DNA from 3 places in the Cellulosilyticum sp. WCF-2 genome. Region 3 is predicted to be linked to each of the others. Evidence: predicted binding sites of a transcription regulator. Region 3 holds the regulator's gene; each other region holds the start of a gene.
What was found. The regulator HrcA, encoded in region 3, represses chaperone genes, less so after heat shock. The targets are predictions, from matches to a motif close to TGTTAGCACTCNNNNNNNNNGAGTGCTAACA.
Positions count from the first base shown of each region.

Region 1: a site for HrcA is predicted at 2,777-2,807, ahead of EKH84_RS16150 (Hsp20/alpha crystallin family protein). Genes of this name have one in related genera too.
Region 2: a site for HrcA is predicted at 2,591-2,621, ahead of EKH84_RS05140 (Hsp20/alpha crystallin family protein). Genes of this name have one in related genera too.

Region 1 covers NZ_CP034675.1:3,574,891-3,581,055, reverse strand. Annotated here, with positions in the region: gene EKH84_RS16165 (ABC transporter ATP-binding protein) at 1-480, shown strand, start outside; gene EKH84_RS16160 (HlyD family secretion protein) at 464-1,624, shown strand; gene EKH84_RS16155 (FAD-binding oxidoreductase) at 1,898-2,644, shown strand; gene EKH84_RS16150 (Hsp20/alpha crystallin family protein) at 2,843-3,289, shown strand; gene EKH84_RS16145 (LexA family protein) at 3,419-4,888, shown strand; gene EKH84_RS16140 (rhomboid family intramembrane serine protease) at 4,944-5,507, shown strand; gene EKH84_RS16135 (TVP38/TMEM64 family protein) at 5,581-6,165, opposite strand, start outside.
Region 2 covers NZ_CP034675.1:1,160,828-1,166,992, reverse strand. Annotated here, with positions in the region: gene EKH84_RS05150 (methionine ABC transporter ATP-binding protein) at 1-616, opposite strand, end outside; gene EKH84_RS05145 (CapA family protein) at 636-1,976, opposite strand; SAM riboswitch class I at 2,114-2,239, opposite strand; gene EKH84_RS05140 (Hsp20/alpha crystallin family protein) at 2,657-3,103, shown strand; gene EKH84_RS05135 (helix-turn-helix domain-containing protein) at 3,256-4,179, opposite strand; gene EKH84_RS05130 (M20 metallopeptidase family protein) at 4,448-5,632, opposite strand; gene EKH84_RS05125 (glycosyltransferase) at 5,790-6,165, opposite strand, start outside.
Region 3 covers NZ_CP034675.1:2,883,084-2,889,248, reverse strand. Annotated here, with positions in the region: gene dnaJ (molecular chaperone DnaJ) at 1-103, opposite strand, end outside; gene dnaK (molecular chaperone DnaK) at 210-2,054, opposite strand; gene grpE (nucleotide exchange factor GrpE) at 2,082-2,654, opposite strand; gene hrcA (heat-inducible transcriptional repressor HrcA) at 2,672-3,709, opposite strand; gene hemW (radical SAM family heme chaperone HemW) at 3,821-4,951, opposite strand; gene lepA (translation elongation factor 4) at 4,963-6,165, opposite strand, start outside.

The DNA of each region.
Region 1 (6,165 bases), 690 kb from region 3:
AGTGAAATGCGTAGACGTGATATAGGGTTTGTATTTCAGTTTTACAATTTGATTCCCAACTTAAATGTAGAAGAAAATATTATGTTACCGATTTTATTAGATGGCAAGAAAATGAAGGATTATAGAGAGGATTTAGAAGAAATCCTGAGAATTGTAGGATTGACAGAGCGTAGAAGGCATACACCAAGAGAGCTTTCAGGTGGTCAGCAACAAAGAGTGGCCATTGCAAGAGCACTTATTAATAAACCAGATATTATTTTTGCAGATGAGCCTATTGGAAATTTAGATAGTAAAACAGGAAAAGAGATTATGGAACTTTTACAAGTGATTAATCAAACACAAGGGAAAACCATTGTTCAAGTTACCCATTCAAGGGAAGCGGCAGATTATGGAACGCATTTAATTATGGTGAAAGACGGTTGTATTTGTGAAGAACAGTCTACAAAGATAAGGGGAGAAGGATATGAAAAAGCAATTTAGTTTATTTTTATTAAGCACAGGAATTATCTTAGGAAGTGTTTCAATGACTGGTTGCAACTCACAAGAAGTGAATGCACAGGAATTAGCAAAAGAAGTAGAAGTTAATCAGGAAGTGAATCAATTAGATGTATTTGGAAAAGTAGAAGCTGCAGCTATTAGAGAATTAGCAGTAGATTTTCCAGCTACTATTGAAACCATTGATTTAAAAGCGGGGGATCTTGTCGAAAAAGGTACTCAGCTTATGACTCTAGATTATGAAAGCTATAAAAATGAAATAATCAAAAAAGAACAAGAAATTCAGCTTTTAAAAGTAGAAAGAGAAGCTGCCTATAGTAGTTTAGATCCACAAAGTGTTACTATTAATCAAAAAAATAGTGAGTTAAAGACAAAACAAAATCAGTTATCAAATGGTACAGATCCTGAACTTATAAAGATTGAAGAACAAATTAAAATATTAGACCAGCAGATTAGTATAGCAGAAAAAGATTATGAGGTGAGTAAGAGTTTAATAGAAGTAGGAGGGATATCAGATAAAGAACTAAAAGATAAAGAAATGAGTTTAGCAGAACTTAAAAATAATAAGTATCAAGCGGAAAATACATTAAAACAGCTGACAACAAGTAAGCAATTAGAGGTAGATAGTCTTAAGGGGTCAATAGATAGCTTGCAGTTAACAGTAAGTAATACAAGTACAGAAAAAGCAAGCAAAGTAGAGGCCTTAGATATTAAGATACAAACAGCAGAAACTGAGCTGAAAGAAATGAAAGCTAAACTCACTAAAGCTTATTTAAAAGATAAAGCTATTGTTTTGGATCAGAAAGAAGGAGTTGTTTATGAAATACTAGTAACTGAAGGAACGCGGCTAAAAGGTGGAGAACCTATCATGCGTCTTATTGACCCTAGTAAGTTAACCGCTCTAGTGGATGTACCAGAAGCCTTTATCAATAAAATTAAAGTAGGAGAAAAAGCTGATCTATACTTAGCAGCGAGCCCAGATGATGCAATCAGCGCTAAGGTATCACGTATTGCCCAAGCAGCTAAAGTTGTTAACGGAGAAAATATGATTAGTGTAGAATTAGAGGTAACAGAAAATCAAGCAGTTTTAAAACAAGGTTATGAAGTAAATGCTATTATTTATTATTAAATAGGGCTTCACTAACAAATCAAGTTGTTGTAGAAGAAATAGTTACGCCTTCTTAAAAGGACATAATTAAGAAAATGATAAGAGGCTGTCTGGAAATAATACTTTAATACACGATATCGTGTATTTGAGATAAGTTTCACAGGTAGCCTTTTTATTTATGAAAAAGGAGTATAAATCATATAAGATAATGAAAAATATAATATAAATAGGCTTGGATTAATTTATGCCATATTATATAATAATTATTATTAAAAAAGAAAAAGGAGGAAAATGATGAAACAAGATGGCAAATGGAGCGGTTTTAGGAAACTTGTTTTGGTTGATCGAATTAAAGAGTGTGAGGATATTACTTCTTTTTACTTTAAAGCAGAAGATGGTGGCAAACTTGTCAAACATGAAGCAGGGCAATATCTTCCTTTTAAAATAGTAACAGAGGAAGCAGCTTATAAAGATGTGCTGAGAACCTATAGTTTATCCATCATTCCTAATGACGAGCTTTATCGTATCAGTGTTAAAAAAATACCAGGGGGGTTAATAAGTACTTATCTTCATGAAAGATTACAGATAGGAGATTGTATTGAAGCCATGATTCCTATGGGGTTATTTACTTTAAAAGAAGAGAGAGCAGAAGCACCTATTACCCTCATATCAGGTGGGATAGGCATCACTCCACTATTATCCATGCTTTATCAAGCAGCTGATACTAGAAAATCAGTTCATTTTATTCAAGCCGTGCAAAACTCAAAGCTTCATCCATTTAAAACAGATATTCACATGATTGCAGAACTAAAGGGCTTCAGAAATACGGTTTTTTATTCTAATCCTCTAGCAGAAGATGAAAAAGGAAGGGACTATGATGAAATAGGCTTTGTTACTAAAGAATGGTTAAGTACAGAAGCCAATTTAGAAAGTACTTTTTATCTTTGTGGGCCACCAGTATTTATGAAAGCTTTAGAGGAAAGTTTACTTGGGTTAGGCGTAAGTAAAGATCGCATTTATTATGAATTATTTAGCCAGTAAAAAGGAGCCATGTACGGCTCTTTTTTTGATGAAGGTTTAAAGCATATTTCGTAAATACAAAATTTTTATAAAAAAATAAAAAAATAAAAAAATACTTGACAATAACATTTAAGAAGCCTATATTATAAGTGTAATTAGCACTCAACCAATGAGAGTGCTAACAAAATTATAAAAAGGTTTCTTAAAGGAGGAGTTTATATGTTTGGATTAACACCATTCAATCGTCAAGCAGTTCAAAGGAGCAACAACGGATTTGTAGACTTTTATCATGTAATGGATGACTTTTTTAACAATGATCTTCTCAGCTTAAGGGATTTTAAGTATGACACCTTTAAGGTAGATATTAAAGAAGATGCTAATGGCTATGCTATTGAAGCAGAGATGCCAGGCGTTAAAAAAGAAGACATTGCCATCGACTATCAGAACGATCAACTGATTATAGCCGTACAACGAAAAGAAGAAATGAATGATGAAAAAGATCAATATATCCATCGAGAACGTCGCATGGCTTCTATGCAGCGTGCAATTAGCTTAAAAGATGTTAAAGTAGACGGCATTACAGCTAAATTAGAAGAGGGTATATTAAAGATAAATATTCCAAAAGAAGAAGTACCAAAAGCAAAACGATTAATTGAAATCCAATAAAAGTTAAGACCTAGAGGACTACCGCACCAAGTTGCAGTAGTCTTTTTTTGTTTACTTTCTTGCTTGATTAAGATGACATAAATTCGTATAATAAAAAGTAATCAGTCAAACATAAGAAGGAGGGCGGACATGCAAAAATTAACTTATTCACAAAAGAAAATAGCACACTATCCTATTATAGGACAAAGCATCATTAAAGGGGAAGAACAAGCAGGAAAAACGACTATTGGGATTGCACGTATGCTCTACCTATTAGAAAATATAGGAAAAAAACTCCTTTTTGTTGCAATTAAAAGTGAAGCTTATGAAGTCGCTAAGCAGCAATTAGCTACTGTTAAAAGTATGGAAAATATGAGTTTATTTGAAAGTGATAGCCATTTAAATCAAGGGACAATCTATAGATTAGAAGACTTGTTAGCCCAATTAGCTCAGGAATGTTTTAAAGAAAAGCCATATATTTATATAGAAGAAATACCAGAAATGTTATTGGAAGAAGCCATTCATCAGGTGAAAAAAGAATATCCACGTGTAAAATGCTTAAAAGAAAAGCGTCTCTTAAAAGAAGAAATGAAATGGATGGATGTTAAAGGTTACACTTCATTAGAGGGCTATTTAGATGCAGATCGCGTTGGTTGTGAAATGAAATGGCCTAAAAAAGGAAAAACCAGACAAGCGTTATGGGCACTGAAAACATATATAGAGGTTGAATTAGAAGAACAAGGTAAAATGACGACTAGTCAAAGAGATTTAAGGCTTTTAATAGCACTTAAAGAGGGCAGACTGAAAGGACAGTATGTACATTTGATTGTAGATGATGCCCATTTATTAACCGAGGTACAGTTAGAACTCCTTGGTTTATTAAGAAAAGAGCAAAAAGGAGAGGTTCTTTTCTTGGTAGCTACTAAGCCTGAGTTTTCTAGAATGTTGGGGCTTACGAGAGGAACTAGTTACAAAAAGTTAGGCTATGATATGACCGGAAGAGTAAGGCGCTTAAAAGGAGTGAGACAAAAAGGAAAAGTAAAGGCTAAGAAACAGATTTCTTTAGAACCTACGCCATTAGAAATCTTTATGAGCAATCAGTTAAATAGCCTTCAAGAATCTCATTTACCATGGTATGTGGAAACTTATAAATATATTAATAAATTAACAGGCCTTGAAACCATCTTTAAGCAAGACACAAGTGCAGGAGAGACTTATATTGATGAAGTGAGGCAAGAAGATGTACAAAGCCTACCGATTTATTCTGATATTGCAGCTGGTATGCCTATTGAAGTAGTAGATGATACATGTGGCAGCTTTGAAATACCAGGAGAATTAACAGGACATAAAAAGAATACTTATATGCTGCATGTACAAGGAGATAGTATGATTGGGGCAGGTATTGATGATGGTGACTATGTAGTCATCCAAGCAGGTAGTGTGAGTGACCATGAGATTGCTGCAATTTACTATAATGGAGCCATCACACTCAAGCGAATTGTTCAGGAAGAAAAGCATATTTTATTAGTAAGTGAAAATCCTAAATATCGACCGATTGTGATTGAAGATGGTGAATTTAGAGCTATGGGTAAGCTAATCGGAGTATTAAAAAATTTGTAAGATGACGCTATTATTTTCCTGTGCTATACTAATAAAAAAGTAATAGGAGGAAATGATGAATTACTTAAAAAAGATTAAATATAATTCCCCCGTCATCTTAAGTTTTACGCTTCTTTCTCTTTTTGCAGTTATATTAGGTTACTTAACAGCAGGTTTATCTACACAACTTTTATTTTGTGTTTATAAGAGTTCACCTCTAAATCCACTTTCTTACATACGTTTATTTACACATATTTTAGGACATGCTGATTGGCAGCATTTTTTAAATAACTTTATGCTCATTCTTTTGGTAGGTCCTATGCTAGAAGAAAAGTATGGAAGTAAAAAACTATTAGGGATGATTGTTTTTACGGCTTTTATAACGGGTTTAATCAATATTATTTTTTTTGATACCGCCTTGTTAGGGGCAAGTGGTATTGCTTTTATGTTGATTCTTTTAAGTTCCTTTGCTAATATTAAGCAAGGTGGCATTCCTTTAACACTTATTTTAGTAGCTGTAGCTTATATAGGAAATGAAATCATTAATGGCCTTATCAGTCAAGATAATATTTCACAACTGACTCATATCATAGGAGGTATTTGTGGTTGTGGCTTAGGTTTTGTAATGAATAAAAAGTAAGAAAACACCATCCTCTAGCATTATTGAAGTGCTAGGGAATGGTGTTTTCTTACTTTTTTACTTTTATTACACCCTATAAGTATCTTGTAACATAGCGTGTTACAAACTGAAGTACAGCCGTTAAGCTAAAGCTATAAGCCATTAAGGCTGCTGGTTTACCCAATAGAATAATGGTAGTAAACTTCTTATAAGTCATTTTAGTAAGGCCTGCTAGCATACATAAAAAGTCATCTGGTGCTACTGGAAAGAAGATGGCTAGGGCGAAAAGCTTGTCAAAGCGCTCTCTTTCACTGAGCCAACCAATGTATTTTTCGTAGAGCTTTTCTGAGACCATACTGCGGATGAAGGTTTGACCATAAGAGCGGGCTAAGGCAAAGTTAATAATGGAACCAATAACAATACCTATGTAGTTATAGAGGAAACCTTCTAAAGGTCCAAAAATCACAACACCTGCCACGCAAGTAATACCTCCAGGAATAATAGGTACAACTACTTGTACGATTTGAATTCCTATAAATAAAAGAGGTCCCCAAATACCTGCTTCTTTAACAGCTGCTTGAAGTCTATCAGTAGAAGTAAAGATGCCTTTTTGATAGCCATAAATAATAGCTAGAATAGTAGCAACGATGCCTAGAACGGATATAAGCCGAAGCACTTT
Region 2 (6,165 bases), 1.7 Mb from region 3:
TTTTTACTACTTCCATCTGATGCGTAATGATTACAATGGTAATATTCAGCTTATATCTAATTTCCTTTAGAAGCTGAAGAATAGATTTGGTTGTGGTAGGGTCTAGAGCGGAAGTAGCTTCGTCACATAGCAGAATCTTTGGATCACTGCTTAGTGCCCTTGCAATAGCTACTCTTTGCTTTTGCCCACCACTCAGCTGATTAGGATAAGCATATTTTTTATCTGTTAGATCTACTAACTCTAGTAAGTTGTTGACCTTTTCTTCAATTTCTTTTTTATTCCACTTTAAATTTTTAAGAGGCGCTGCAATATTGTCATAAACATTAATACTGTTCATTAAATTAAAGCCTTGAAAAATCATCCCGATATTACTACGCACTCTAGACAATTCTTTTTTATTCATTTGAGTAAGTATGGCGCCGTCTACCTCTACTTCTCCTTCATCAGGCCTCTCTAGTAAATTAATGATGCGAATGAGCGTACTTTTCCCTGCCCCACTATAGCCAATTACTCCGAAAATATCGCCTTGTTCTATCTCTAAATTAATATCCTTTAGTGCTTCAACCTTTGTACCCTTTGTATGAAAGGTCTTATGTATATGACTTAATTTAATCATATTTTTTCCTCCCCTCTTCCTAGTTTTTTTCTAGAATACCTGCATTGTCTTCTGGCATTAACCTCAAAAATAGTCTTTTTAAATGAGCAATTTCTTTGAGCTGTTTCTTTGTAAACACATAAGGAAGTTGTCCTTTTTCTATGTTGTTTATCAGTTTAATGAAATCTAATAATTTAATTTCCTTATATTTTCCCTTTTCATATTGCTTAAAGATATAATAAGGAAATACCTTTAAATCGCTTATCACCGTTACTTCTTTTTCCTTATGGATTCCTTTAGTCAATTCAATCTTTATTAGAATCCCAAGTAAAGCATTCAACGTATTAAAATCTCCTACCAGGTTGCCTAACGAATAAGCAATCAGTCCTGTTTTCCTAACTCCTTGTATTGGATCTATGAAGCTATACTTTTCAATAGGCTGCACGACATGAGCATGATTGCCTATAATAATATCTACGCCGCATTCCTCTAATACCCGATGTCCCATATCGATGATGTTTTGAATAGGGTAGGATTCAAATTCTAAGCTCCAATGGAGACAGGCAACTACAATGTCAGCATTCTTTTCCCTAGCAATTTGTACATGTTCCTTCACTAAATCTAGCTTTTCTCCCGGGTTATTCAGCTTGACATGGTTTACTAAATATGGCTTTCCCTCTGGCACTTGATCACCGTTCAGAGTAAAGGTATAAGCTAAGTATGCTACCCTTACCCCATGCTTTTCTATGATGGGAATGTCTCTTTGTTCCTCTATACTTCTAGCTGTCCCAACCTGTTTACAGCCTTTTTTATCAATCAATTCTAAGGTTTCAATAAGCCCTGATTCTCCTTGATTTAAACAGTGATTATTAGCTGTAGAGAAAAAATTAATCCCTCTTCCACCATGTAAATATCTTTCAAACATACCTAGTGTTCCATTAAGCTCTGGCGTACTATTAACACTTCTTGGTGCATTCTGAACTGGTTTAGAAGAAGCTATAGGCGTTTCCAAATTAGCGTAAATGCTGTCTACTCCATCAAAGTAAAAGTCTTCTACCTCATCCCAGAAATGCTCGGTTGTCTCTGGTGTTAACTGGTCTCCTGAAAGTAAGTCTCCACCCGCTGTTAAAGTAAATTTCCCTGTTATCTCAAATGCCTCTGGTAATGAAAATGTAAGGTCTTGCTTTTTAAAATAATCCTCAATTTGACTACCTTTCTCTGCTCTTTCAATCTGCTTTATGTAATACTTATATTTCCACCAATCAAACTCCCCTGGCTGCAAATTACTAAAGTCCCCCTGCACATTTTGGGAATATCTATAAGTATCGCCTTTGATTACTCCTAATAAGCGATATTTTAATTTTTCAGCTGCTAGCGACATTTACTCCACCTCCCTGTTGTTTTAGAAACTCCTTCATCTGTAGAAGATCGTTCTAACCTATATATGTTTTACTATATAAAATACAAAAGCTACTTTCTTATTGATAAGAAAGTAGCTCAAATAAAGCAGAACTCACCTTCTTATCTTCTCAAACTCAAAGTTTTAATTACTCTACGTTTGTAGGAATTAGCACCGTGTACACTTATGGAATGTCCGGTTGCTGGGCATCATAGGGCCTATCCCTCAGCCTCTCTCGATAAGAAACAGTTTTTTATTTCTGTGTTTTTATTTCTTAGTGTTTTAATATGTTTTGTAGTATATATTCTTCGTCGAATATTGTCAATAAAATTGCTTATATTTAAAATATAGTTTTTTCCTATAGCTAGATATTGATTTTTCAAGCTTTTGAACCTCATGTATTGATTTTACTTGGTTTTTACAACTATGAATTTCCACATTTTTAATTCCTAGTATTTTAGTAATAGATTGTTTCTGACACTATAAGTTACTTTTTGAATGAAGGTTTGAAAGCATATTTTATAAATACAAAATTTTTATGAAAATATTAAAAAAATACTTGACAATGACATTTAAGAAGCCTATATTATAAGTGTAATTAGCACTCGACCAATGAGAGTGCTAACAAAACTATAAAAAGGTTTCTTAAAGGAGGAGTTTATATGTTTGGATTAACACCATTCAATCGTCAAGCAGTTCAAAGGAGCAACAACGGATTTGTAGACTTTTATCATGTAATGGATGACTTTTTTAACAATGATCTTCTCAACTTAAGGGATTTTAAGTATGACACCTTTAAGGTAGATATTAAAGAAGATGCTAATGGCTATGCTATTGAAGCAGAGATGCCAGGCGTAAAAAAAGAAGACATTGCCATCGACTATCAGAACGATCAACTGATTATAGCCGTACAACGAAAAGAAGAAATGAATGATGAAAAAGATCAATATATCCATCGAGAACGTCGCATTGCTTCTATGCAGCGTGCGATTAGCTTAAAAGATGTTAAAGTAGAAGGCATTACAGCTAAACTAGAAGAGGGTATATTAAAGATAAATATTCCAAAAGAAGAAGTACCCAAAGCAAAACGATTAATTGAAATCCAATAAAAGTTAAGACTTAGAGGACTACTGCACCAAATTGCAGCAGTCTATTTTTATTGTATAGGAAAGCAGGACTTTCCTATACAATAAAAATAGAGAGCTAGATAGCTCTCTATCACAATATTTCTTAATTTACTCACTCAAAAAAGGTGAAAAATCTATTTCTTTTTTATAGGAAGCCAAAACTTAAATTCTACTGGTACCTTCGAGGGATTGTCAGCTAAAAACCATTCCTTCGAAAAAAGATGTTCTTCTAAATAATTTCGACCGTCAAAATCCACATCATAGCCGCCCATATCCAACATACACTCATATATAGTCTGTGATGATTTTTTCATGGATAAACCTATATCTAAAGTTCCATCTTCATTAAATTCATTCAACACCACATCACCCACAAGAAATAGGCCTTTAGGTGCATCACTCACCTTTGCGCCTAGCAAAGTTGTATTGAGTCCTTCTTCCCCATGCAAAACCATTTGAGCCTTATATTCATGAAAATCATTTTCTTCCCCTGTTGGGTGATGTCCATTAGGTACAAAACCTATATATCTCCTAGCTTCATAGTCATTCAGATTTTTTACAGCCCCCTCTCGTAATTGATTCCATGCCAAAGTTTCAGGTCTGTCACAATTTACTTGAAAGGAAACTACTTTCATATGATTTAATTCTTCAATACGAACTAATGATTTTGAACCAGTCATGATACTACCTCCGTCAAACTTGATTTGGAAAGTGATTGGCTGATATTTTTTGGCTATTCCCAGCTTTCGGACAATCGTTGGCGGCATACCATGAAAAGCTTGAAAAGCTCTCGTAAATGCCTCTGGAGATTCATATCCGTACTTATTAGCTAAATCCACTACCTTTATATCAGTATTTTTAATATCCTCACCTGCAAGAGACATTTTTCTAAACCGCACATAATCTCCTATTGTTAAATCTGTCATGAATGTAAACATTCTTTGAAATCGCGTCAAAGAGCAACAGGCAACACGGGCAACTTCGCAATAATCAATTTTACCTGTTATATTTGACTCTATGTAATCCAAAGCATCATTCATCTTACTTAACCATTCCATCACCAATTTCACCTCTAACAGCAGTATAACTCAAGTTTTCAAAAAGTACCTTGCAAAAAAAATCAGTTGATGCAAGACTTCTGCTTTCTATAATAAGACTATTCTCATTATAGCATATAAGGATTTTGTTCTTCGCATATTTAACTCCATTTTTATAGGACTTTTAATGTCTTATTATAATAAAAAAGCTGTAGATTTACTCTACAGCTTCTTTTTAAATATAACAAAAAGACTTTCTTTTGCTTTGTGTAATGCTGATTTCTATTCACTACTTATTATTTTTTAACCACATGATGGCACTATAGGCATGAATCGCAGCTCCCGTAGGTAATATTTCTTCATTAAAGACAACCTTTGCACTATGCATAGGCTCACCATATAAATCATTTTCGGCTTTTGAACCAGCACCTAACATCATATAAACACTTGGTACTTCATATGAATAAGAAGCAAAATCTTCTGATCCCATACCACCTGACTCAAATAATACTACTGACTTTTCACCTACTAAGTCCTTTACATAGTCTGTTATTTCATGTGCTAAGTTATTATTATTAGTTAGTGGTGGTACAGAAGATAGTTCTATTAATTCTGCTTCGCCTCTAAACATCTTAGCTGTAGAAGTTACTATTTCATTCATTCTGTTAAATATAAATTCGCCTATTTCTTTATCTAAACTTCTAATAGTACCCTCCATAATAACCTGGCCAGGTATGATGTTTGCTGCGTCTCCTCCAACAAACTTTCCTATAGTAACAACCGCTGATTGAGTAGCTGATACTTCTCTAGCTATAATTTCTTGTAAAGATAGATAGATATGAGCAGCTATATTGATAGGATCCACGCCTAGCTCAGGCATTGCCCCATGACAGCCCGCTCCTTTTACAACAATTCTAAATCTATTACATCCTGCTATACTTGTTCCTAAGCCACATAATATGACATTTGAAGGTGTGCCCGAGTGAACGTGCATCGCCATGGCTGCATCTACCTTTGGATTTTCAAGGACGCCTGCCGCTATCATTTTCTTAGCTCCAGTAAAGCCTTCTTCATCTGGTTGAAATACTAATTTTACAGTTCCTTCTATTTGCTCTTGATTCTCTCTAAGTAATTTGGCAGCACCTAAAAGCATAGCCGTATGCATATCATGCCCACAAGCATGCATATAACCATTAGTTGACTTAAAGTCACATTCTGTCTCTTCAGTTACTGGTAGTGCATCCATATCTGCCCTTAACAAAAAAGTCTTTCCTGGTTTATTCCCCTTAATTGTGGCCACTATACCACTTTCACATATCTCTTCCGGTTCATATCCCATAGCTCTTAATTGCTCTATTACAAATGCTTTTGTCTTTGGCAACTTTGCACCCACTTCAGGATCACTATGAATGGTTCTTCTATAACTTACTATGTCATCTTTTAATAATTTAGCTTGTTCAATAAACTTATTCATCATTCTTTCTCTTCCTTTTATTTGTATGAGATTTCCTTATTATTCTTTTGCTTTTAACAGTCTCTTTTAGTATGATATTTTCAGTATATATGATTTTAGCGCTCTTTAATAGCTTCTATCCTTATTTCTATGGTAAAAATGATTTCATTTTACTCCACTAAATCTTGTCAGAAGTATTCTCTGGAGCTTTGGAAATACCTGTAATCTTTTTATGCTTTGTTTTAACCCAAACTGTACTTTTATAAGTAAGCGTACCATATACAATGGCAAAGTACATACATATCGCATAATGAAATTGATTAAGGATATACGATATGTCATACTTATTACAATAGATGGTATAGAAAATAGTATAGATAAAAATCAGTATACTTATACTAATAAACAAAAGGGATATATATGTTTTAGTAATCAATATATATATCCCAATTATTGTAAATAAAAGTACTCTTATAGGGGTATTAATAAACAAAAAGGTATCTACTAGTTGCAAGCTAGGTTTTTTAATGCATTCTCTAATGAGTTTTCCTGTC
Region 3 (6,165 bases):
CTGGATGATATTTTTTTGCTAATTTACGATAAGCTTTTTTTATTTCTGCGTCCTGAGCCGATTTATTTATGCCGAGGACTTCATAATAATCTCTTTTATCCACGCTTTTCACCACCACTACTCAAATTTATTATCTCATTTATTTGTCCTTATAAGTGAACACAGAAACAGTCAAAGAGACGTACTCTTTGACCGTTTCATACTCTATCTTATTCTTCTTTGAAATCAGCGTCAATGACATCGTCATCTTTTGCACTGCCACCAGCTGCTGCATTTGGATCTTGAGCGCCCATATCTGGTGCTGCTTGACTATATAATTTTTCAGAGATTCCATAGAATACTGTTGTTAACTCTTCTTTAGCTGCTTTAAGTTCAGCAACTTGTTCATCAGTCATAGCACCGATAACAGCTTTTTCATTAAGTTCTTTTAATTTTGTAAGTGCTGCATCCACTTTAGCTTTATCATCAGCTTCTAATTTATCTTCCATGTCTTTAAGCATTTTTTCTGTTTGGAATACCATACTGTCTGCTTCATTTTTAACATCGATAGCTTCTTTACGTTTTTTATCTTCAGCTGCAAATTGTTCTGCTTCTTTAACAGCTTTTTCAATTTCATCATCACTAAGATTTGTGCTAGCTGTGATTGTAATGTGTTGTTCTTTACCTGTTCCAAGGTCTTTGGCAGATACTTTAACAATACCATTAGCATCAATATCAAATGTTACTTCAATTTGTGGTACCCCACGTGGAGCTGGCATAATACCATCTAATTTAAAGTTACCAAGCGTTTTATTGTCATTAGCCATTGGTCTTTCACCTTGAACTACATGAATATCAACGGCTGGTTGATTATCTGCTGCTGTTGAGAATACTTGTGATTTCTTAGTTGGGATAGTTGTATTTCTAGGAATAACTGTTGTAGCTACACCACCCATTGTTTCAATACCAAGTGAAAGAGGTGTTACGTCAAGAAGAAGAATATCTCCTGAACCAGCTTCACCAGAAAGTTTACCACCTTGAATAGCTGCTCCTACAGCAACACATTCATCTGGGTTAATACCTTTGAATGGGTCTTTTCCTGTAATACGTTTTACAGCATCTTGAACAGCTGGAATACGTGTAGAACCACCAACTAATAATACTTTATCAAGTTCTGAAGCGTTAAGACCTGCATCGCTAAGTGCTGTTCTAACTGGTCCCATTGTTCTTTCTACTAAATCTTGTGTTAATTCGTCGAATTTAGCACGTGTAATGGTTACATCTAGACTCTTTCCTTCACTGCAGATAAATGGAATAAGTACATTGGCACTTGTTTTTTGTGAAAGTTCTTTTTTAGCTGTTTCAGCAGCTTCTTTTAAACGTTGCATTGCTACTTTATCAGCTGAAAGGTCAATGCCTTCTTGTTTTTTGAATTCTGATACTAAATAATCAATTACTTTTTGGTCAAAATCATCTCCACCAAGGTGATTATCACCGCTTGTTGCAAGTACTTCAATGACACCATCACCGATATCAATAACAGATACGTCGAATGTACCACCACCAAGGTCATATACCATAATTTTTTGTTCATGTTCATTATCAAGACCATAAGCTAAAGCAGCAGCTGTTGGTTCATTAATAATACGTTTTACATCAAGACCTGCGATACGTCCAGCATCTTTAGTTGCTTGTCTTTGGCTATCTGTGAAGTACGCTGGTACAGTAATGACTGCTTCTGTTACACTTTCACCAAGGTGAGCTTCTGCATCAGCTTTTAATTTTTGAAGAATGATTGCTGAGATTTCTTGTGGAGAGAATTTCTTATCATCAATATTTACTTTGTAGTCTGTTCCCATGTGACGTTTAATGGAGATTACTGTTCTTTCATGATTTGTAACAGCTTGACGTTTTGCCACATCCCCTACAAGTCTTTCACCAGTTTTACTAAAACCAACAACAGATGGTGTTGTTCTATTACCATCAGCATTAACGATAACAACTGGTTTTCCACCTTCCATAACAGATACACAAGAGTTTGTTGTTCCTAAGTCAATTCCTATAATTTTACCCATGATTATTTTCCTCCTACTAAACTAATATTAATTTGCTACTTGGACTAAACTATGTCTAATCACTTTTTCTTTATATAAATAACCTTTTTGAAGTTCTTTAGCAATGATATTTTCTCCATAAGCTTCATCATCTATGTGCATAATCGCATTGTGAAGATTTGGGTCAAATTCTTTGCCTTCTGCTTCAATTGATGTTACATGCAACTTTTCAAGCATACTCATTAACTGTTTATAAATCATTTCCACCCCTGTATAGAAGTTTTTATCTTCACTTTCCACTTGAAGGGCACGTTCAAAGTTGTCAATAACAGGTAATAACTCAGCTACTGTATTACTTACTGCAAAATCATAGCTATCAGATTTTTCTTTTTCACTACGTTTTCTGTAGTTATCAAACTCCGCCATTAAACGTTGTAAGCGTTCAAGATATTCTGCTGATTTATCTGATTCTTCCTTTGTTTCTTCAGGTATTTCTTCTACAACTTCAGCTTCTACAGCTTCAGTCTCTTTAGGATCTTCTACTTCAGCAGATGCACTTTCTTCTACTTCTGACACTTGATCAGCCTCTAGTACTTCATCAACTTTTTTATTTTCCTCCATGATTTCACCCTTTCACGTTAAGAGTCATTCATTTCTCTTAACATATTCGTTATATGATGAGAGACGTATTCAAGTACTGAAACGACTTGACCATAATCCATACGTGTTGGACCAATAATACCTATGTTACCAATGGTATGTTCCCCTATGCTGTAACTTGTTGTTACTACACTACAATCTTTCATTGGAGTTAGTATATTTTCTTCTCCAATACGGATTGTAATGGTGTTAGGTGGTGTATGATCTAACACTTGTAATAAATATGGCTTTTCTTCCAATACTTTAAATAATTCTCTTGCTTTTTCTTTGTTATTGAATTCCTCAAAGTCAAGAATATTATTGGCACCACGTATATAAATATCTGGCATATCTTCTTGATGCAAGGTTTTATCAATAGCCTCTAATACACTTCCTGCAATGGTACTGTATTCTTTCATTTTTTCTTCAATAGATACTCGTATTTTATCCAAGCTAATTTGACTTAGTGTGCTTCCTTTTATGCTTTCATTTAAAATGTGTGTTAAAGCGTTACACATATTAAAATCAATAGCTTTAGGTGTAGGGATAATGTGATTTTTCACGCTATTCGTATCTGTCACAATCACACATGCTACAGAATGCTCATCTATTGGAACAAGTTGAAGGTGCTTAATACGTACTTGAGTAATAGAAGGTGTACTAGCAATGGTTGCACAATTAGTGAGCATTGCAATAAGTTTAGCAGTTTCTTCCACTAGTGTATCAATACGATTCACTCTTTCTTTGATCATCTTTAAAATGATCTCTTCTATTTCTGGTTCAATGTGTGTACGTTGCATCATACCATCTACATAAAGGCGATATCCTTTATCAGAAGGAATTCTTCCTGCAGAAGTGTGTGGCTGCACAATGAGACCGAGTTCTTCTAGGTCTGCCATTTCATTACGAATGGTAGCAGAACTAACGCCTAAATCGTACTTCTTAGAAATAGTTCTAGAACCAACAGGATCTCCTGTTTCTATATAATCACGAATGATTGCTTCAAGTATTTTCAGCTTACGTCCGTCTATATCCATCCTATCACTTCCTTCTTGTTGTTAGCACTCACCATTAACGAGTGCTAACTATAAAATAAAGATATCACTAAAATTTTCAGTTGTCAATATCCTATCTAAAGAATTTTGTATTTATAAAAAAGAAGCAAAAACCTCATTACAAACATCTAAACCATAAGGTGATAAATAGATTCTTTCTTTATCTTTTACAAGTACATTATATTTTATCCATTTGGTTAATTGTTCGTTATAAACTTGCCACACACTTTCTCCGAAACGTCTCTCAAATGCTAATGTATCAATACCTTGAAGTAAACGAAGCCCCAAAAACATGTATTCTTGCATTGCCATTTCTTTAGTAAGTTGCTCTTCTTCTTTCCTTAGTAAGGAAAGATTACCTGCTGCTGATAAATACGCTTCCATATTTGTTTCATTATAATATCTAGCATGATTCATCAACGAATGTGCTCCTAGGCCTATTCCTATATACGGTTCTAATTGCCAATAAATTGCATTATGCTTACAACTCTTACCTGGCTTTGACCAATTTGAAATTTCATATTGAATATAGCCCTTATCATTTAAATAACGTTGCGCTGTATGATACATTCGGCGATCCAACTCATCCGATGCTACTTCTAATTTGCCTTCTTCATAAAGCTTATAAAAAGTTGTACCTTCTTCTATAATCAGCGCGTAAACAGATAAGTGATCTATATCATAAGCCGTAACTGTATTTAAAGTCTCAAGAAAGGCCTCTTCTGTTTGTCCTGGAAGTGCAAACATTAAGTCTGTATTAATTTCCCATGAAGTATGTTGCTTAATAAGCCGTATACTTTCTTCCCAATCCTCAAAGGTATGAATTCTTCCGATTTTTCTTAGTAAGTCATCATGAGTAGACTGTAAACCTAAGCTTATTCTAGTAATAGGATACTTTCTTAGAACCTGAAGCTTCTCTATATCTATTGTCCCTGGATTAGCTTCAATGGTCCATTCAGCATCAGGCTCTATATTAAAACATGACACAACAGCTTTTAATAATTTGTCCAATAAAAGGGGTGGTAGTACTGTTGGAGTACCACCACCTATGAAAATAGACTTTATAGTTGTGCCACTTACTAGATCTTTTTTAGTTTGTTCCATTTCCTGAATCAGTGCATCCACGTAGGCTTCTTGTTTTTCATGTCTTTTAAAAGATAGGAAATCACAATAATAGCACTTAGATGCACAAAAAGGAATATGGATATAAAGTCCAATTGGCATAATCTATTCCTCTATTCATCTAATTTAAGTACGCTCATGAAGGCCTCTTGTGGTACTTCTACGTTACCTACTTGACGCATACGTTTTTTACCTTCTTTTTGTTTTTCTAATAATTTACGCTTACGTGAAATATCACCACCATAGCATTTTGCAAGAACGTCCTTACGCATAGCACTGATTGTTTCTCTAGCAATGACTTTATTACCAATAGCTGCTTGAATTGGAATTTCAAATAAATGTTTTGGAATTTCTTTCTTGAGCTTCTCAACGATTTTTCTTCCTTTATGAACTGCATTTGTTTCGTGAACAATTAAAGAAAGAGCATCTACAATTTCTTTGTTAACTAAGATATCTAATTTAACTAATTTAGATTCTTGGTAACCTTTCATTTCATAGTCAAAAGAAGCATAACCTCTTGTTCTTGATTTAAGCGCATCAAAGAAATCATAAATAATCTCATTAAGAGGCAAATCGTAATTGAGCACGGCACGTGTGGCCTCTAAATATTCCATTCCGAAGTAGATTCCCCTTCGCTCTTGGCAAAGTTCCATAACAGCTCCCACATATTCTGTTGGTACAATAATTTTAGCATTAACCATTGGTTCTTCCATATATTTAATGTAAGATGGATCTGGTAGATTAGCTGGATTAGAGAGTTCAATGACCTCTCCATTAGTCTGATGTACTTTATAAATAACATTTGGTGCTGTTGTTACAAGGTCTAAATTGTATTCACGTTCTAAACGTTCTTGGATAATTTCCATATGAAGTAGTCCCAAGAAACCACATCTAAATCCAAAGCCTAAAGCAATAGAGGTCTCAGGTTCAAATACAAGGGCTGCGTCATTAAGCTGAAGCTTTTCTAAGCTATCACGAAGGTCGCCATATTTTGCACCATCTGCTGGGTAAAGACCACAGTACACCATTGGATTAGCTTTTTTATAACCAGGTAAAGGAGCATCAGCTGGATTAGTGGCATCTGTTACTGTATCTCCTACATGCGTATCTTTTACATTTTTAATACTTGCTGTAAAGTAACCTACTTCTCCTGGAATTAAGCCTTCTTCACTTGGCCTAAATTGTCCGGCACCAAAAGTTCCTACTTCTACCACATCAAATTCAGTCTTGGAAGCCATCATACGTACACGCATACCTTGCTTAAGTGTTCCTTCTTTAATTCTGCAAAATACAATAACTCCTTTATAAGGATCATA